2 regions of the Peptoniphilus grossensis genome follow, and region 2 is predicted to be linked to the other one. Evidence: predicted binding sites of a transcription regulator. Region 2 holds the regulator's gene; the other holds the start of a gene.

Region 1 (10,980 bases), 700 kb from region 2:
TGCAAAAACACTTATGGCAGCACCTAGTGGAAAGGAGCCGTCCACAGTTAAATCGGGAAAATCTAAAATGCTATAAGCTATATAAAGACCAAAAGCTAAAAAACTATAAGTTAGCCCTTGTTCAATTACTCCCATTAAAATATCCATTTTATTTATTTACCTTCTGCTAAATTTATTTCAGAAAAATTTTCCACAGCTCTATCAAGAAGATCCTTTGGAATTTTTATTCCAAGATTTTCCGCAACCTTTGAATTAAGATATAAATTTGGCTCTAAAATTGTTTCGTAGGGCATTTCCCTTGCCTCTTTTTCGCCCTTTAAAATTTTTGACGCCATCTTACCAGTTTGATTTCCAAGAGAAATGTACTCAATACCCTCTGAACCAAGACAGCCCATTTTAACTTGCTCAATTTCTGAACCAAATACAGGAATTTTCTTTTCATTTGCCTTGTCAAGAATAGTTGGAAGTGAATTTACTACTGTGTTGTCTAAAAGATTTGTAATTGCATCAACCTTTGACAAAATATTATCTGTGGCAAGTGGTATGTCTGCTGTTGTGTTTATCGCTTCATCGACAATTTTAAAATTATATTTTCCTGCAAGATCCTTGTAAATTTTTAACATTGAATCAGAATTTGCCTCACTTGATGTGTGGAGAATTCCAATATTTTTTGCATCGGGAAGAATTTCTCTAATCATTTTTAGCTGCTCTTCTACGGGAAGAATATCACTTGTGCCAGTAATATTTCCCACTGGATTTTTATTTTCATCTGCAACTTGTGCCGCTACTGGATCAGAAAGTGCTGTGTATACAACGGGTATATCTGTGTTTAATGTCGCATTATAAGCACTCATGGCAGCTGGTGTCGCTATTGCAATTATCATGTCAACTTTATTTGACACGAAAGAGTTTGCAATTTGGGCAGAAATCCCCATGTCTGCTTGCGCATTTTGGTAATCAATTTTTAAATTTTTACCTTCAACAAATCCTTCTTCCTTTAGTCCTTCAATTAAACCTTCTCTACAATTATCTAGCGATGGATGTTGCGCAAACTGAAGTATCCCAATTTTTAAAACATCATCGCCCCTAGAAGCACTTTCACCTTTTTCGCCTTTTGCACAACCCACTAACAACAATAATGACAATACTAACAAAATTTTTTCATTTTTTTCTCCTTTTCATCAAACTATGAGAGAAGGATGGAAATAAAAAAAGACTTCCATCCCTAATGGGACAAAAGTCTAAACTTCTGCGGTACCACCCAATTTTGCATAAAGCACCCTCTCATCAATACTAACATATTGGTCTTATTTTAACGGCTAAGTCCCGTCGGGCATTACTCTAAATTAAAAAATTTATTTCTTCCCGCCCTCAGAAGTCCATTCACTTAATAATCACATACAACTCTTTCACCAATTAAGTCGCTCTCTTTGATGTTCATAAGAAGTTACTACTCTTCCTTATCGGTTTATTATATATAATATAGACTCATCTAAAAACTTTGTCAAGGGTTTTTTTATAATTTGTAAGTGTATAGTGTAGAGAAGTCAAACATTTATGACACACCCAATAAAATAACTTTTATACACCCCTTTCAATTTCATATTCCAAATAAAAATAGTGCCGATGATTTATCACCAACACTATTTTTATAACTTTTAAAACTATTACATTTTTGAGAACATTTGGTCAGCCCACCATTCTTCCTTATAGATTTCGTACTGACCTGTTACTTGTTCTAATTGGAAATTTTCCCAATATTCTAGTTCATCATATAGTTTATTTGCTTTTTTATCCTTTGTATTTTCCTTTGCCTTTTTATAAAAAGCAATAGAAGAGTTTTTGATGTCCTTTGCAATGGCAAATACATTAAGTGCAAGTCTTGCCTTTTCTTGGTCGACTTTTCCCCAATCGTATTCTTCTCTCTTTGTAAGTTTTGCCTTGATTTTATCTACAAAAGACGTTTCGTCCTTTGACTTCAAAGATTCTTTTAGCCCCTTTAAATAAGATATATGTTCTTCTGATTGCTTTGAAAGTGATGCGAAAATTTTTCCTGCATCGTCTCCCTTTAACATTTCAGCTGCCTTGTTGCAAAATTTAATAGATTCTTCTTCTATAAAAAGTGCTTCGTCAACAATTGTCATTTCATTTTCAAAAATCTTTTCATCATCTTCTGCTGAATATTTTTTGATCGTCTTTAGGTATTCAATATTTTCAAGATCTGTTCCACTAAGTTCAACATTAGCTGCAGTTTGTCTTGAATAAGAACTCTTAACTTGAGAATTAGTCTTTTCTGGAAGAATTTGACATACTCCACCTACGCAACCTGCTTCTTTAATTGAATTTTGTCCAAGGGCAATTGCTTTTTCATTTATTGGAAGAAGCTTTTTCTTTGAATCTCCATAAACTTTTGTAAAAGCTTTTATAACTGATTCTGTCTTAACTGTATTTGTAACTTGTAAAAATGCACCTAGCATTACCATATTTGCTACTTTTGCATTCCCAAGTTCATTTGCCAAGTCATTTACTGGAATAGAAAAAACATTTACGTCATCTCTTGTTGATGCTTTTTTAACAAGGGATGAATTTATAAATAAATTTCCACCTGGTGCAACATATTGTTCAAATTTTTCTAGAGATGGTTCGTTCATTACTACTACATCTGTCGCTTGTGAAATTACTGGAGAGCCAACAGGTTCGTCTGAAACTACTACTGAGCAGTTTGCTGAACCTCCACGCATTTCTGGACCATAACTTGGAAGCCATGATACAAATTTATTTTCAAGCATTCCTGAATAAGTTATAAGTTGACCCATTGCCATGATACCTTGTCCGCCAAATCCTGCGGCAATAATATTTCTTGTAGCCATTATTCATCCCTCCTAAAGTTTCCAAGTGGATAATATGGAATCATATTTTCTCTTAACCATGCAAGTGCATCTGCAGGAGGAAGTCCCCAGTTTGTTGGACAAGATGATAATACTTCAACTATTCCAAAGCCCTTGCCTTCTAGTTGATATTTAAAACATTCTTTAATTGCCTTCTTAGCTTTTCTAATATTTGCTGGAGTATCAACTGAAACTCTTTCTACAAATTTTGCTCCATCAATTGTAGCAAGCATTTCAGAAACTTTAATTGGTTTACCACACCATGCTTCATCTCTTCCATAAGGAGATGTAGTTGTAACTTGACCAACTAAAGTTGTAGGTGCCATTTGTCCACCAGTCATTCCGTAAATTGCGTTGTTTATGAAAATTGTTGAAATATTTTCTCCTCTATGTGCTGCTTGAACTATTTCTGCAGTACCAATTGATGCCAAGTCTCCATCCCCTTGATATGTGAATACTAAATTATCTGGATGTACTCTTTTTATTCCAGTTGCAACAGCAGGTGCTCTTCCGTGAGCTGCCTCGTGCATGTCACAGTTAAAATATTTATATGCTAGAACTGCACAACCAACTGGTGCAACTCCAATTGCTTCGTCTAAAACTCCTAGTTCAACTAAGGATTCAGCCACTAATTTATGGATTACACCGTGAGTGCAACCTGGACAATAGTGAGTTTCAGTTCTAGTCAAACCTTCTGAATATTTATATAAAACTTGTTCATTAGTTTTTTCCATTATTTGAGACCTCCTAAAACTTTAAGAGCAGCTTCTTTAATTTCTTCCACATTTGGAATTACGCCACCTTGTCTTCCAAAGAAGTGAACCCTTTGTCTACCTTCAACTGCAATCTTAACATCATCAGTCATTTGACCTTGATTCATTTCACAAACTAAAATGTCTTTGCAATTTGGATTTATTCCCTTGAAAGCTTCATATGGATATGGCCAGCAAGTAATTGGACGAATAAGCCCTATTTTATAGCCTTCTTTTCTTAAATGTTCAATTGCACTTTTTGCAATTCTAGCTGTAGTTCCATAGGCACTGATTACAAGATCTGCATCCTCGATGCCATCAATTTCTACTCTAATTTCATTTTCAGTAACTTGTCTATACTTTTCAATTAAATGTTTATTAAGTTCTTCAAGTTCATCAGCAGAAAGATAAAGTGAGTTTATAATATTTCTCTCTCCGTGATTTTTGCCCTTGCCTCTTGTTGCCCAAGTCTTTTCAGGAAGAACCATTTTTTCTTGCATGCCAAACTCAACTGGTTCCATCATTTGTCCAAGTACACCGTCACTCATAATTACAACAGGATTTCTATACTTGTCCGCTAAATCAAAACCAAGTTCAATTAAATTTACAAGTTCTTGCACAGAAGATGGTGCTAAAGTAATAGTTCTATAATCACCATTTCCGCCGCCTCTAGTTGATTGAAAGTAATCTGTTTGAGAAGGTTGAATTGATCCAAGTCCTGGACCACCTCTCATCATATTTACTATTACGCAAGGAAGTTCTGCCCCTGCCATATAAGAAATACCTTCTTGCATTAGTGAAACTCCCGGAGAAGAAGATGAAGTCATAACTCTCGCTCCAGATCCCGCAGCACCATATAGCATATTTATAGCTGCAACTTCAGACTCCGCTTGCAAAAAACATCCGCCAATCTTTGGAAGTTCCCTTGATAAGTATTCAGGAATTTCAGATTGAGGAGTAATAGGATAACCGAAAAAATATTTGCAACCAGCTTCAATAGCTGCTGCACCAACTGCTTCGTTTCCCTTCATAAGTACTTTTGTCATGTAAACACCCCTTAAGAAATTTTATAAACTGTAATAATTGAATCAGGACAAGTTATTGCACAGTTTTGGCAAGCAATACAATCTTCTGGTCTTTTTGCCATTGCAGGTGCATAACCCTTTTTATTAATAGTGTCAATGTCAATTTCAATTACATTTTTAGGACATACAGTTACACATAGTCCACAACCCTTACATCTGTCACTTTCAAACTCAACTCTACCTTTAGCCATTATTTACCTCCTATAACATCCAATCTTCTCTAAAAAATAAGTCAATGGGAAAAACTTCCGCCGCTAAATTTAAAGCTCTAACTTCACTCTCAATACTCCTTAGGCAAACTGCATATACATAGGGAAGATTTAATTTCTCTGAAACTTCCCTTGCAAGCTCATCACCATACAAAATATCATCAGCTGTGGTCTCTTTTAAAAAATGAGTAGTGTTTATAATCCCCGTAACCCTAGTTTGTGAATGGCCTTCCACTTGTCCGATAAATTCTCGCACGGACTTAAAGTCCCTAGTCTCTGGTCTATTTCTATTTATTACAAAATAGTGGTCATAACCCTCTCTTTTCAAAATGTCTCTATACCTTCCAAGAGAAAGGGAGCCCTTTGGATTTCCTCCAACATCTAATACAGCCATGTAATTTTTATTTTCAAGTGGCTTTAAAATTGCTGGATCTACTGCTGGTATGTCCAAGGCATTTTTTTCACGCATACTAGATGAAAATGATTCCACGCCCTTTTCGCTTAAAAGATCCATTTTCTCTCTCAGCCTAAAGTATGTATTAATAATATCCAGGTCAACCGCTGCAACATTGTCAAAATACTTTTTTAAATATAAAGCATAATTAATTGAAAATTCAGTTTTTCCACTGCCAAAGTGTCCTGTAATAATTTTTATTCTATTGCCTGTTTCTACTTCTGTATACATTTCTCCTCCCTTCTAAAAGACCAATTATATTATACCTCAATTGCAAAAAATTGAAAACAATTGCAATATACTTTTTACTTCATAAGTTTTGGAAATCTATATTTAATGAGTTAAAAGCTATGTTTTGTTTTAAATTTTTAATTAAAATATTTTTAAAAACATAAAGATTTTAATAAAACTTTACTATTTAAATTTGACTAATTATTAGAAAAGATATATATTATTAGCAGAGGCATAGAATGAGTGCTAATAAGGAAAGGTGATTACATGAAAAATAAAAAATACAATGCCGAAACTGAAAGATTAATGGACTTAATGATTAATTCCATTTACACAAATAAAGAAATATTTTTAAGAGAATTAATTTCAAATGCATCTGATGCAATGGATAAAATGTACTACATCGCCCTTAATGACGACAATGTAAAATTTAACCACGAGGACTATTATATTAGAATCACTCCAGATAAGGAAAAAAGAACAATTACAATAGAAGATAATGGAGTGGGCATGACTGAAGATGAATTAGTAGAAAACTTGGGCACAATTGCCAAGTCAGGCTCTCTTGATTTTAAAAAATTAAATGAAAAAAATGAAGAACACGAAATTATTGGACAATTTGGCGTAGGCTTTTACTCTGCCTTTATGGTTGCAGATGAAATTAGCGTCTTGACAAGATCCTATAAAGAAGATGAAGCTCATATTTGGAAGTCAAAGGGTGCAAAGGGCTACACAATAGAAAGTGGAAAAAAGGATTCTCACGGAACTATTATTACTCTTCACTTAAAAGAAAATTCTAAGGATGAAGATTATGACAAATACCTTGATGAATACAAAATAAGAGAACTTGTAAGCCATTACTCAAATTACATTAGCTATCCAATAAAAATGGAAGTCGAAAAGAAAAGACCTGCAGCTGACTCAACAGAAGATGACCCAAAATTTGAATCTTATAGAGAAGATGACATATTAAATTCATCTGTGCCAATGTGGAGAAAAAATAAAAACGAACTAAAGGAGGATGACTATAACAATTTCTTTAGACAAAGACATTTTGGATTTGAAGATCCCCTAGCTCACATACACATTAGTGTAGAAGGCGTGATTTCCTTTAAGGCTATTTTATACATTCCTTCAAGAAGACCTTTTGATTTCTTAAATCCAGATAGGAAAGGCGGACTTGAACTTTATTCCAATGGAGTTCTAATAATGGAAAAATGTGAAGACCTTCTTCCCGATTATCTAAACTTCGTCAAAGGTGTAGTTGACTCCGAAGATATTTCTCTTAATATTTCTCGTGAAATGCTACAAAAAACTCGTGAATTACAACTTATAAAGAAAAATATAGAAAAGAAAATCCTAGAAGAACTTGCAAAAATCCTTAAAAATGACAGAGAAAAATACGCCCAATTTTTCAAAAACTTTGGCATAAGCTTAAAATCTGGTGCCTATGAAAATTATGGAGCAGATAAAGACAAGCTAAAGGATCTATTTATATATACAACTACAAAAAGAGAAAATATAACCTTTAATGAATACAGAAAGGACATGGCGCCTGACCAAGAATGCATCTATTACGCAAATGGAAATTCCATAGAAAGCGTGAAAAAACTTCCACAAATAAAGCACTTTATGGAAGAAAACATAGAAGTCCTTGCCTTAACAGATCCAATTGATGAATTTGTCATAAAAATGCTAGAAGAATATGACGACAAAAAATTTAAATCAATTTCTGAAACTGATGCTACAAAAGAAGAAGATGAAAAAAATCTTGATGATTATGTAAAGAAAATGAAGGACATCTTATCTGGTGAAGTTTCATCAATAAGGGAAAATCCAAATTTAAAAGATGATGCAGCTTATCTATCAAGCAAAGGTGAAATTTCCATAGAAATGGAAAAAACTCTAAGCCATATGCCTAATAACCAAGGTTTTAAAGCCGACAAAGTTTTAGAACTAAATCCAAATCACCCGGCAGTAAAAAAATTAAAGGACATGGACAATGATTCAGAAGAATTTAAAAATTACACAGAATTGCTTTACGATGGCGCAAGACTAATGGCAGGTCTCGACATAAAAGACCCAATCGCTTATGCTAGAAATGTATCAAAACTTATGTAAGCAAAGGATTTTATAAAATTCAATTACAAATATTTTGCAAAGTAAAGGCTCTTTTCATTGTGAGAAGAGCCTTCTTTATGAGTTTTTAATTTGAATGCTTAAACATTGCAGTTTTGATGCTAAACGAAAAATTATAAAGATCTATACCATCACTTTGAATTTTCAATATTTTCATCATCCTTGGCATTTAATGCTTTTTCTAAGTTATCAAGCTTTTTCAACATATCGTCAAACTTTTTGTTAAAGATAATGTGTTGAATTATTAGCATTATATACATTGAAATGCCAAATTGCGTTCCCCAACCCAAAAATTCGGAATAAGGTAAACTGAAAGCTACTACAGAACCTACAACTGCAATTATTAAAAATTTAAAAATATTTTCTATCATCATTGTCCCCTTAATATTATGGCATAATTATATATCATCGCCCATTTCTCTAGTACTTGAACTTAAAGAAACAGAAATTGTTCCTGAGCTTGAAATATTTATACTTGGAAATACATTTTTATAATTATGAAGGTATTTACCATGAACTTCAACATAATCCTTGTTTTCTCTATTATCTATAACTAAATAAACTTTTCCACTACTTAAAGATCTTAAGGCACCTGGCGCATAGCTTTGTTCAAAATCAAATCTTACACCTTGAACTAAACCACTTGGATAATAATATTGTTCACCTTTGTAATTGCCATCTAAATCTCTATATGTTACCTTCATTACTGTTCTATTTAAATTAACTGTAAATCCGTCGCTCCATCCAAATACAACAGTATCTCTTCCTGCCCAAATAGGAGAAGACTCCCATGCCCAATAAGCATCGACAACTGCGTAATCTCCATATTCAAATCTATTCTCGTACATGTTGAATCTGAAGTTTGCACTTGCTCTTCTTGCAACGTCATTTGAAACATCTTCCGCACTTAATCCTTTAGTCGATAAAATTGCATCAAATTCGTTAATTGTTTTTGAACCTTTCATTTTGGATAATTCTGAAAAATCTAGAGCTGGAGAATCCATGAATTTTTGAAAATCCACATCTGTGCTTTTTGCGTAAACGCAAGATGAACTGATTAATACAAAAAACAAAAGTATCAAGCTTACTAATTTTTTCATAAGATATCTCCTATCACAAAAGATAACGTTCTCAAATTAAATAAGATCTTATTTAATTTGAATTTACCACATAAAGCTTTTTTTATCAAGAAAATATTATAGTTTTAACTCACATTATTTTACAATTTGAATTTGTTTTTCTCTATAATTTCTAGATTTATTGAATATTTTTAGTATTTATGTTATATTACTTGTCATCTAAAAAGTTTAGGAGGCACAATGGAAACACTTTTATCTGGAATTTTAAATCTCGAAGTTAAACACTTAATTATGTTTGTCATTGGTGGAATTTTAATTTATCTTGCCATTGAAAAACAATATGAACCTTCACTTCTTCTTCCCATTGGTTTTGGAGCAATTATTTCTAATATTCCACTATCATCTGCAGTTGGAGAGGAGGGTTTCTTGACAATTTTATACAATGCAGGAATTGCAACAGAACTCTTCCCAGTATTAATTTTTATCGCAGTAGGTGCTATGATTGATTTCAAACCACTTATTTCATCGCCCTTTATGTTATTTTTCGGTGCAGCGGCACAGTTTGGAATTTTTGCAACTATGCTCTTTGCAATTTCAACAGGCAAATTCACGCTTCCCGAAGCAGCGTCAATTGGAATAATAGGAGCAGCTGATGGCCCTACATCAATATATGTCGCAAAGGTCTTTGCTCCAAATTACCTTGGTCCAATTTCTGTTGCTGCCTATTCTTATATGTCTCTCGTTCCAATAATTCAGCCACCAGTTATAAAACTTTTAACTACTGAAAAAGAGAGAAAGATTAGAATGAAGTACACTACAGTTCACGTGCCAAAAAAAGTTGAAATTTTATTTCCAATTGTAATTACAGTTATAGCTGGAATTATTGCACCAATGTCTGTTGCCCTTATTGGTGCTTTGATGTTTGGAAATTTAATCAGAGTCTGCGGAGTTCTTGAAAGACTTTCAACTTCTGCACAAAATGAACTTTCAAATTTAGTTACAATTTTGCTAGGCATAACAATTGGTGGCACAATGTCTGCCGATGCCTTTTTAAACATCCACACACTTATGATACTTGCCATGGGACTTGTTGCCTTTATTTTCGACACAGCAGGCGGTGTTCTTTTTGCAAAATTTTTAAATTTATTTTTAAAAAACAAGGTAAACCCAATGATTGGAGCTGCTGGCATCTCAGCTTTTCCTATGTCTGGTAGAGTTGTGCAAATGATGGCAGCAAAGGAAGACCCAACTAACTTTATCCTTATGCAAGCAATGTCAGCAAATGTTGCCGGTCAACTTGGCTCAGTAGTTGCAGGCTCAATGATCTTGGCTCTCGTGCCAATGTTTATGTAGGAGTGATAAAATGGATATGATAGTATTTATGCAGGGAGTGGAAGTCGCACTTTGGGGACTGGTTGGAGTTTTTGCAGTCCTAATACTTTTCTACATCTTTACAAAAATAATGCTAAAAGTTTTTAAGGAAAAATAAATTTAATTTTAAAAAAGCTGATGTGCAAGATAGATAAATCTATTCCACACATCAGCTTTTTTAAAATAAGAGTTTTGTTGTGTTTCATAACCAGAAGCCGCAAAAGTTCTTCCTAGTAACAAAAAAACAAAACCTTAGTATTAAAATAGATTTTTACTATAATTCATGATTTTGATGTAAAAACAAAAAAATATTTTCTCCTATAAGCAAGAAAAAATACAAGGCATTAAAATCATAAAGGTAGACAAAATTTTCTTGCAAATAATATTTTTTTATGACTATATAAATTGCAAATATAAAAATTTCAATTAATAAAAATATTCCAAGAGTCTTTTTCGATAGTTTGCATGAGAAATTAATATAATAGGCGAGCATAAAACCCAAAAATAAAATCATTAAAATTTTCACAATATCTAAGATAATCATATATTTTATGTCAAAGGTCGCTTGAATTCTCCCATTGATGTATCCAAAAACTTTTATACAGATTAGATTTAATATTGGAAATAAGAATAATGATATTAAAAAATTTATATATTTTTTCAAATACTTTTTCATATTCCCCCCCTCCTTTTATTCCTTTAACTCGCAAAACTTTTCTTACTTATATTTTAATTAAGTTTCATTTTATTGCAATCTCTTGTTATGATTATA
Region 2 (10,980 bases):
AAAGGATTGTGCTCCAATGGAAATTCTATTAATGCCAGAATTAAAAAAGATCTCTGCTTTTCTTCTTGTGAGAGAATTGGGATTGGACTCTATTGTAATTTCTGCGTTTTCACTAAAATCATAATTTTTTAAAACGCTTAAAATTCTCACAATAAATTTCTCGTCCACAGAAGAAGGAGTACCGCCACCAATAAAAATAGTGTCAATAGTTCTTTCTTTTAAAATATTTTCCTGTAATTTTATTTCTCTTTCTAAATAATAAAAATATTTTTCTTCATTTTCTTTATTTAAAAGAGAAGAGCAGAAGTCACAATAGTAACATCTACTCTCACAAAAGGGTATATGAATATAAATTGAAATTTTATTTTTCTTCATCGTATTTTAATACAGACAAGAAAGCATCTTGTGGAATGTCAACATTACCTACAGTACGCATTCTCTTCTTTCCTTCCTTTTGTTTTTCAAGGAGTTTTCTCTTTCTAGAGATATCGCCACCGTAACATTTAGCAAGGACGTCCTTTCTAAGGGCACGAATAGTTTCTCTTGCAATAATTTTATTTCCTATTGCAGCTTGAATTGGTACTGCAAATTGGTGTCTTGGTATTACATCCTTTAATTTTTCACAAATTTTTCTTGCACGAAGGTAAGAATTTGATTCGTGAACAATTAATGAGAAAGCATCTACAAGCTCTTCATTAATTAAAATATCAAGCTTAACGAGATTAGATTTTTCATAGCCAATTAATTCATAATCATAGGATGCATAGCCACGAGTCTTTGATTTAAGTGCATCAAAAAAATCATAAATTACCTCATTTAGAGGCATGTTATAAGTTATAAGTGCTCTAGTTTCTTCTAAGTATTGCATATCTTTAAAGACACCACGCCTATTTTGGCATAGTTCCATAACTTGACCAACATAATCTGTTGGAGTCATAATTTCTGCTTTTACAATTGGTTCTTCCATGTAATCAATTTCTGTTGGATCAGGCAAGTTTGATGGATTTTGAATAGAAATCATCTCGCCATTTTTTTTCATTACATTGTAAATAACAGATGGAGCAGTAGTAACAATATTTAAATTAAATTCTCTTTCTAGTCTTTCTTGGATAATTTCCATGTGAAGAAGTCCTAAGAAGCCACATCTAAACCCAAACCCAAGAGCAACAGAAGTTTCTGCTTCAAAGTCTAGGGCTGCATCATTTACTTGTAGTTTTTCTAAGGCGTCGCGAACATTGTTGTATTCTTCGCCTTCGCCAGGATACACACCACAGAATACCATTGGTACAACTTTTTTATATCCAGGCATGGGATCACTTGTTTTATTATTTTTTAAAGTGATAGTGTCGCCAACTCTAGCGTCTTTGACATTTTTAATTGAAGCAGTTATAAAACCAACTTCGCCTGCATTTAAAGAGTCAAGAGGAATGTGACCATTGGAAGTTACTCCAACTTCAACTACTTCAAAAGTTTTACCTGTAGCCATCATAAGTATTTCATCACCTGGTTTTACTGAGCCGTCAATGATTCTAACGTGGCAAATTACTCCTCGATAAGAGTCATAAATTGAATCAAAAATTAGAGCTTTAAGAGGGGCATTGTAGTCGCCACTTGGTGCAGGAATTTTATCTACAATTGCGTGAAGTACATCGTCAATTCCAATACCTTCTTTTGCAGAAATAAGTGGAATGCCTTCAGTGTCGATGCCAATAATATCTTCGATTTCTTGTTTTATCTCATCGGGTCTTGCACTTGGAAGATCAATTTTATTTATCACTGGAACAAGTTCAAGGTCTTGATCAATAGCAAGATAGACATTTGCAAGAGTTTGAGCTTCAACGCCCTGTGAAGCATCTACAACTACAATGGCACCTTCGCAAGCAGCAAGGGAGCGAGAAACTTCGTAGTTGAAGTCAACATGCCCTGGAGTGTCAATTAAGTTTAAAATATACTCTTTGCCATCTCTATCATCTTTATATATAAGTCTAATAGCTTTTAATTTAATTGTAATTCCTCTCTCGCGTTCAAGATCCATGGAGTCGAGGACTTGATCGTCCATTTCTCTTTTGGTGAGCATTCCAGTTGACTCAATGAGTCTGTCGGCAAGAGTGGACTTGCCGTGATCAATATGTGCTATTATTGAAAAATTTCTAATATTATTTTGATTTCTCAAATTTTTACCTCCGTATTTTAGGGGATATTTTTATTTTATCAAAGTTTCAATTTTCCCTCTACTTTTAAGAGGTAAAATTCTGTAGACTGCCGCTGATTTTATTCTTTTCTTTTCGATTGGTCCAAAGTATCTCGAGTCAACACTCATGCCCGGCAGCCTGTTATCTCCCATTACAAAATATTCATTATCTTTTAGTATAAAACTTTTTTGGTCAGATTCTGTGACATCAGTTGAAGTGTAGTTTTCTTTTAATAGACTTCCATTTAAATAAACTTTTCCTTCTTTAAACTCAATTGTGTCGCCAGGCTTTCCAATAAGCCTTTTAATGTAATTCCTATTGTCGTTTGGTGCGTCAATTACAACAATTTCGCCTCTAGGTATATCAGTGAACCTTTTATAAGAAAGACAAATTAACTTATCTTTTTCATTTAATGTTGGGTGCATGGACTCTCCATTAACAACAGCTATATTAAAAATAAAATTCCTCACAAATAGTGCAATTAAAACTGCAGCAACAATTGTAAGAATAAAAGACAAAGTTTCATTTTTTTTCAATTGAATCATCTCCAATTACTAATTTTAACATAAATATATAGAAGATTGGAAAATTTTTGATTTATTAAAATAAATTGAATTTTATAATATTAAAAAATTTAATACCTATAATGCAATATCTACACAAATTCTAAAATTTGATAAGATAATATTAAAATCATTAAAATATAAATTTTTATTGAAATATAAAAAAATATATGATATCGTATTCTTAACAAATAACAAAGAGGTGCAAAATATGAAAAAAATAGAAACAGAATATTCTGTAAGAGATGGAGGACATTATACTCCAGGAATGATACACAATGGAACTCTTTATATTTCGGGTCAATTATCTCATAATCCTAAAACAGGAAAAAAGCCTGAAGGCATAAAAGCTCAAACAAAACAAGCTTTATTAAACTTAGAATTGGTTTTAAAAAACGCTGGATGTACAAAAAATGATGTACTATTCTGTAGAGTTTATATACCAGATGTAAAATTATGGGGAGACTTAAACGAAGTATATGCAGAATTCTTTGAGAATCATAAGCCATCAAGAGTGGTAGTACCTTCTAATAATCTATATGATGATTGTTTGGTAGAAATTGAAGCAATTGCACAAGTAAAGGAGTAATAATTATGAACTATATGGAAATAGACACACCTGCACTTATCGTAGATTACGATATTATGATGAACAATATAAAAACTGTTCAAGACTATGCTAATTCAAAAAATGTGAATTTAAGACCTCATACAAAAACACACAAATCTCCACATATTGCAAAATTACAAGAAGAAGCTGGAGCTAAGGGAATTGCTGTTGCTAAGCTTGGAGAAGCAGAAGTAATGGCTGAAAATGGTTTGAAAGACATTTTTATTGCAAATGAAGTTGTAAGTCCAAATAAATTAGAAAGAATAAAGAAATTAATAGAAAGTATTGATATTTCTTTTGGATTAGACAGCATAGAAGCAGCAAATATTATTGAAGATGTTTTTAAAGATTCTAATAATAAAGCTGTAGTTTTAATTGAAATAGAAGTTGGAGAAAATAGATCAGGAATTATTGAGGAAGATGACTATAGAGATTTATTAAGTCACTTAAAAAATAATTGCCCTCACATTAGACTAAAGGGAATATTTTCGCATGATGGTAATTCATACAATGCTGAGAGCCTTGAAGAATGTAAAAGAATTCACTTAACTTCACAAGAAAGAACTTTAAAGTTCGCAAAAATTGCCGAAGAAATGGATATGCCTTTAGAAACAGTAAGTGTTGGTTCCACACCATCTATGCTAAATGATTTTCCTATTTTAGATGGAATTACTGAAATCAGACCAGGAACTTATATTTTCATGGATGCATCTATGAAAAATGCTTGTAAAAATTGTGATACCGCCGCAACTATTTTAGCTTCAGTTATTAGTAGACCAACTGATGAAAGAGTAATCCTTGATGTTGGGGCAAAAGGTATTACAATGCAGACAAGAACTAAAGGTATAACAGCGGTTGAAGGTATGGGGCAAATAAAACAATTTCCAGGAGTGAATATCTTTGATGTATATGACGAGCATGCAATTATTTATGATAAAAATATGAGAGATTCTGTAAAAGTTGCAGATAAAGTTGAAATTATTCCAGTTCACATTTGTCCAGTAGTTAACCTACATGAAAAAGCATATTTTGTTTCAAAAGGGGAAGTTATTAAGGAAGTCCCAATATTAGCAAGAGGTAAATTATCATAATTTAATTAGGAGGATTTATTGATGACAAAGTTTAAGATTGCCGCAATACAAATGCTTACGAATACAGACAAGAAAGAAAATTTAAAATCTGCAAAAGGGTATATAAAAAAAGTGGCAGAAGAGGGTGCAGATATTGTTGTTTTAGGAGAAATGTTTAACACTCCTTATATAACATCAAATTTTCCAATTTATGGTGAAATTGGAAAAGGAGAGTCTTGGCAAGCTTTATCTGAAGCTGCAAAAGATAATGATATCTACGTCGTAGGAGGAAGCATACCTGAAAAAGATGAAGAAGGAAGAATTTTTAATACTAGCTTTGTTTTTGATAGAGAAGGGAATCAAATAGCAAGACATAGAAAGATGCATCTTTTTGACATTGATGTTGAAGGAGGGCAAACTTTTAGGGAATCTGATACATTAACTGCAGGTGATGAAGTAACTGTATTTGATACTGAGTTTGGAAAAATTGGTCTTTGTATATGCTATGACTTTAGATTTCCTGAGCTTTCAAGGCTTATGGTAAATGAAGGTGCAAAAGTTATTATTGTACCTGCAGCTTTTAATATGACAACAGGACCAGCACACTGGGATATACTTTTTAGAACAAGGGCATTAGATAATCAAGTCTATACAATAGGTGCAGCTCCCGCAAGGGATTCTCGTACAGGATATACATCTTGGGGACATTCAATGATAGTTGATCCTTGGGGAAAAGTAATAAAGCAGTTAGATGAAAAAGTTGGTTATTTTATAGAAGAAGTTGATTTAAATTATGTAATTCAAGTAAGAGATGAATTACCTATGTTAAATCAAAGAAGATTAGATTTATATGAATTAAATAAAAAGTAAAATCAAAATTTATTATAGTTAGGAGAAAATTATGACAGACAAAAATTTTAACAAAAAAACTGCGTTTATTTCTCTACTTCCTTTCCTAGTATTTGTTGGAATAATACTAGGAGGAGGTATAATTTTAGGTACATTAGGATATGATAGACCTTTCAATCAAATAAATGCATCCGTAGCTTTGTTTATTGCCATTATATTTGCTATAGCAGTATATAAAGGGAGTATAAATGAAAAGTTAGATTCCTTTGTAAAGGGATGTGCAGATGAGGATATAATTATAATGGTTATGACTTGCTTCTTAGCGGGAGCTTTCTCATTTGTCGCAAATGCAATGGGTGGAGTCGATTCAGTTGTTAACTTTGGCTTAACTTATATACCACCACGTTTAATAACACCAGGGATATTTTTAATAGCAGCATTTATGTCTTTTGCTATTGGATCATCATCTGGGACTACTGCTGCATTAGGGGTAATCGCTTTCTCGATAGGAAAACAAGCAGGACTTAATGTACCTATAATTTTAGCAGCGGTAGTGTCAGGTGCTTTTTTTGGAGATAACTTAAGTGTTATTTCAGATGTCAGTATTGTAACTGCCAGAACTCATAAAATTAAACCAGTGGAAAGAGTTAAAATTAATGCGGTAATGGCAGTAATTTCAGCTATACTGACAGCTATAGTCTATTATATAATAGGTAAGCCTTCAACTATTGTCGAGATAGAAGCAGGCACATATAGCTTATTTAATATTATACCATATATAGTTGTTTTAATGGGAGCTTTAGCAGGATTAAGTTTCTTTGTAGTTCTAACTTTTGGAATTTTAGTTGGAGGAGCTATTGGATTTATAAATGGAAGCTTAAACTTTCTTACATGGGGAGAAGCTATATTTAATGGATTTGCTGACATGCTCACTATTGTAATGCTGGCAATTCTTATTGGCGGACTTTCAAGAATGATGAGAGAACAAGGTGGATTAAAACTTATAATGAGTTTTATTGAAAGATTTATTAAAAATAAGAAATCAGCTGAGTTAGGAATGGCAGCTATTGTTGGTTTAGCTGATGCAGCAGTTGCAAATAATACAGCTGCACTTATTGTTACAAGTGATGTTTCTAGACAATTATCTAAGGACTATAAAGTTGATCCTAGAAGAGCAGCAACAATTACTGGAGTTTTTGCATGTGTTGTCCAAGGTTTACTGCCATATGGAAATCAAATTTTGTTAATAAGTGCATTAGCAGAGTCTACTGTAGCTCCGATTGAAATTGTTCCACACATGTGGTATGTTATATTTTTAGGAATAACGACCATAATATCAATATATATTCCATATGCTGATAAATCAATTGAACAGGATCCATGGGATTGGAATTATGATGCACCGAAATCTAGAATAAATTACGAAACAGGTGAAGTTGATTCAGCAGGATTTTAACTTGAGAGAGAGGGAATTTTAAATTGCACGATTATAAAATCAAGGATGTTTTAAAGCCATATATAGCTGTATGTGAAACGATAGGCAAGACTTTTGGAAATCAATGTGAGGTGGTCCTACATGATTTGTCTCAGCCTGAAAATTCAGTTGTTTATTTAGTTAATCCAAATGTAACTGACAGAAAAATAGGAGATACATTTGACTATTTGATGAATAAGATATTGTTAAAAGAAAAGTTCAATAAAGATACTTTAATAAACTACTATTTTACCGCAAGGAATGGATCTAAAATAAAATCATCGACAGTATTTTTGAGAGATACAAATAAAAAAATTATTGGAGCGATTTGTATAAATATAAAAATAGATATGTTCAATCAAATACAAGAAATGCTGGATTATTTCACAGGGAATAACAATCAACAAAATACAAATAAGTTCGATATTTCTCAAATAGAATCAATAGAAGATGTAATTGATGAGATAATAAGTAAAATAATTCCAGAAAACTCCACAAATCTATCTAAAGCTAGAAAAAAAGAGATTATTCAATTCTTAGATGCAAAGGGAGTATTCAATTCAAAAGGCACAATTGATAAAGTAGCTTTACAATTAGGAATATCTAAAGTTACTGTTTATTCCTATATGGATGAATTGAAAAAAGATAGACTTGATTATGATAATATATAAGGGGATGTTGTAAAAGTCCAAAATAAAAAACTCGTCTCAGATTGTAGATAAACTCAGGAGTACTCCTGAGTTTGTGGTTCTATAAAAAGTTTTGTGTATCAGCTCTTCCTGATAGGATGTGAGCTGATATTTTTTTTAAATATCTTAAATTTCACATTTTTGCCTAATTGCTTTTTAAAAAATTTGGAGATTTTTTATCAAGAGCTGGTCGCAAGACTAGGGTGAATCCTTTACTTTTGATAAGAAAATTCAAATTTTTTATTATTGTTGAGACATTTTTATTATTGTTGAGACAAAAAATTAGATTCTGCTTTCAAAAAATATTGTTAATTGCGACAATATCTTATCTCATTCCCTCATTCGAGTGGTTCACTTACTTGGTGCATCTACCATAGCTAAATACAAGCTTTTTTATAAGGCATAGTCATTAGGAAATATGGTTTTATTTCTGTAACATATGTCTTTACAGTTAAGAAAAAATAATAAAAAATTTTTGAAAATTCCTTGACAAATAGGAGAGAAGAGGGTACTATATAAATAGATTAGCACTCAACACCAATGAGTGCTAATAAAGGAGGAAATTATGGATGCTAGAAAAATAAATATTTTAAATGCCATAATTGAAGCATATATCGATATGCCAACTCCCGTCGGGTCACGAACTCTATCTAAAGAATATCATCTTGGAGTTAGTTCTGCGACTATAAGAAATGAAATGGCAGATCTTGAAGATCTTGGTTTTTTAAATAAGCCGCATCAATCAGCGGGAAGAATTCCTTCTGATAAGGCTTATAGATTTTATGTTGATGAAATTTTTAAAAGTTTTAGCGAATTTCATGATATAGATGCTTCTAAAAAAATCAAAGACAGAATTTTATATACTTCTAGAAATTTAGAAGACTTTTATAAAAATTCAGTTAATTTGCTCGCCAACATCAGTAATTGCACGGCATATTTAATTACACCACAAAAGGCTGATACTAAAATAAAAAGACTTACTCTTGTAAAAATCGATAGAAATACGGCACTCTTGGTCTTAATAGGCGATAAGGGAGTAATAGAAAGATATTTTTTAGAAATAGAAAATATTTCTGATGAAGATTTTTATTATATTGAGAAAGTTTTAAATGAAAAAATGTCGGGAATTGACTTTGACAAAATTGAATCACTTAAAATTTCTCTTTCCGATAATATGATTAGATATGGGAATTTTATTTCCAATGTTGTAAAAATCGCAAGTGAATTTAATAAAAAGGTCTCATCCATTGAAATTTATTATGATGGTCTCACTAATATTTTGAATTTTGACGAATATAGGGATCTTGACAAGGCTAAAGATTTTATGAGTTTAGTTGAGGATAGAGATAGTTTATTTCAAATCTTAAAAGATGATAATTTCACAGGAGATGTGGAAGTAATAATTGGTTCAGAAAATAGTGCAAGTTTAATGAAAGAAAATACTATTATTAGAGCACCCTTTACTAAAGATTATGGTATCTATGGAAGTATTGGAATTATTGGACCAGTTAGGATTGATTATATGAGATTGGTCAAGGTCGTTAAAATTTTTAGTGATGCACTTACTAGAGGATTAAAAGAAATGTGAGGGAGTACATGACAAATGATGATATAAAAAAGAAGATATAAAAAAAGAAGAAGATATTAAAGAAGAAGCTGTTAATGAAAATAATAATATAAATAATGAAAATATTAGTGATGATACGAAGACAGAAGAGGATTCTGAAAAAATTATCGACTACGAAAGTGACGATGAAAAGTATCAAGCACTAACTGATAAGTTTATGAGACTTCAAGCTGATTTCGCAAATTACAAGAGAAGAACTGAAGCTCAAAAGGCTGAATATATTGAACTTGGAGTTAAAAAGGTTGTAAACGACTTACTTCCTGTCATTGACAATTTTGAAAGAGCAATGAATTCTATTGGTGATAGGGATTCAACTTATGACGGGATAATGATGATAAAGGATCAACTTACTGAAGTACTTAAAAAGGAAGGTATTGTTGAAATGAAGGCTCTGGGTGAAGAATTCGACCCAATGTATCACCACGCAGTGCTCACTGAAGATTCTGATGAATACGACAGTGGCTATGTAATTGAAGTTTTACAAAAAGGTTATTTAATTAATGACAAAACGCTAAGACCTGCAATGGTCAAAGTTTCACAATAAGTGATTTATTTAGGAGGAAATTTATTATGGGAAAAATAATTGGTATTGATTTAGGAACAACTAACTCTGCAGTAGCAGTAATGGAAGGTGGAGACGCTGTAATAATTCCAAACATTGAAGGTAATAGAACTACACCTTCTGTTGTAGCTTTTACTAAAGATGGTGAAAGATTAGTAGGAGAAACTGCTAAGAGACAAGCTATTACAAACCCTGACAGAACTATCTCTTCTATTAAGAGACACATGGGTTCTGACTTTAATATAAAGATAGATTCAAAAACTTATACACCACAAGATATTTCAGCTATGATTTTACAAAAATTAAAATCTGATGCAGAGTCTTATCTTGGAGAAAAAATTACTGAAGCGGTTATTACAGTTCCAGCTTACTTTACAGATGCTCAAAGACAAGCAACTAAAGATGCAGGAAAAATCGCAGGTCTTGATGTGAAAAGAATTGTAAATGAACCAACTGCGGCTGCTCTTGCTTATGGAGAAGATAAGGATACAGAGGCACAAACTGTAATGGTTTATGACCTTGGCGGTGGTACTTTCGATGTTTCAATCCTTGAACTTTCTGATGGAGTATTTGAAGTACATGCAACTCGTGGTAATAATAAATTAGGTGGCGATGACTTTGACAACAGAGTTATCGATTATATTGCTGAAGAATTTAAAAAAGAAAATGGAATTGATTTAAAGGCTGATAAGATGAGTCTTCAAAGACTTAAAGAAGCTGCTGAAAAAGCTAAGAAGGAGCTTTCTTCAACATTGTCAACTAATATTAATCTTCCATTTATTACAGCATCACAAGCTGGTCCACTTCACTTAAATATGGATTTAACTCGTGCTAAATTTGATGAACTTACAGCTGATCTTGTAAAAATGACGGAAGGACCTGTTAAAGATGCATTATCAGATGCAGGACTTTCTGCAAAGGATATAGATAAAGTTCTTCTAGTTGGAGGTTCAACAAGAATTCCAGCAGTGCAAGAATGTATTAAAAAGTTGACTGGAAAACAACCACAAAAAGATATTAACCCAGATGAATGTGTTGCTCTTGGTGCAGCAATTCAAGGTGGAGTTCTATCAGGTGATGTAAAAGACTTATTATTACTTGATGTAACACCACTATCTCTTGGAATTGAAACTATGGGTAATATTACTACAAGACTTATTGAAAGAAATACAACTATTCCAACTAAGAAGTCACAAGTATTTACAACTGCAGCAGATAATCAAACTTCTGTAGAAATTCACGTACTTCAAGGTGAAAGACAAATGGCTAAGGACAATGTAACTCTTGGTAGATTTACACTTGATGGTATTGCACCAGCAAGAAGGGGAGTGCCACAAATCGAAG

What was found. The regulator HrcA, encoded in region 2, represses chaperone genes, less so after heat shock. The targets are predictions, from matches to a motif close to ATTAGCACTCNATANTATNGAGTGCTAAT.
Region 1: htpG (molecular chaperone HtpG) is a predicted target of HrcA. The motif match lies at 5,842-5,870, and genes of this name have one in related genera.

What each region holds. Positions count from the first base shown of each region.
Region 1 covers NZ_MJIH01000001.1:1,021,034-1,032,013, forward strand. The annotation lists gene BIV18_RS04970 (ABC transporter permease) at 1-147, opposite strand, end outside; gene BIV18_RS04975 (ABC transporter substrate-binding protein) at 153-1,154, opposite strand; T-box leader at 1,227-1,473, opposite strand; gene BIV18_RS04980 (2-oxoacid:acceptor oxidoreductase family protein) at 1,668-2,870, opposite strand; gene BIV18_RS04985 (thiamine pyrophosphate-dependent enzyme) at 2,870-3,622, opposite strand; gene BIV18_RS04990 (3-methyl-2-oxobutanoate dehydrogenase subunit VorB) at 3,622-4,686, opposite strand; gene BIV18_RS04995 (4Fe-4S dicluster domain-containing protein) at 4,698-4,916, opposite strand; gene BIV18_RS05000 (ATP-binding protein) at 4,927-5,619, opposite strand; gene htpG (molecular chaperone HtpG) at 5,887-7,740, shown strand; gene BIV18_RS05010 (hypothetical protein) at 7,890-8,132, opposite strand; gene BIV18_RS05015 (hypothetical protein) at 8,157-8,858, opposite strand; gene BIV18_RS05020 (sodium ion-translocating decarboxylase subunit beta) at 9,078-10,190, shown strand; gene BIV18_RS11250 (hypothetical protein) at 10,201-10,326, shown strand; gene BIV18_RS05025 (hypothetical protein) at 10,483-10,884, opposite strand.
Region 2 covers NZ_MJIH01000001.1:321,727-332,706, reverse strand. The annotation lists gene hemW (radical SAM family heme chaperone HemW) at 1-375, opposite strand, end outside; gene lepA (translation elongation factor 4) at 362-2,173, opposite strand; gene lepB (signal peptidase I) at 2,204-2,728, opposite strand; gene BIV18_RS01625 (RidA family protein) at 2,967-3,344, shown strand; gene BIV18_RS01620 (alanine racemase) at 3,350-4,456, shown strand; gene BIV18_RS01615 (carbon-nitrogen hydrolase family protein) at 4,478-5,305, shown strand; gene BIV18_RS01610 (Na+/H+ antiporter NhaC family protein) at 5,337-6,740, shown strand; gene BIV18_RS01605 (helix-turn-helix transcriptional regulator) at 6,764-7,429, shown strand; gene hrcA (heat-inducible transcriptional repressor HrcA) at 8,013-9,035, shown strand; gene grpE (nucleotide exchange factor GrpE) at 9,073-9,618, shown strand; gene dnaK (molecular chaperone DnaK) at 9,645-10,980, shown strand, end outside.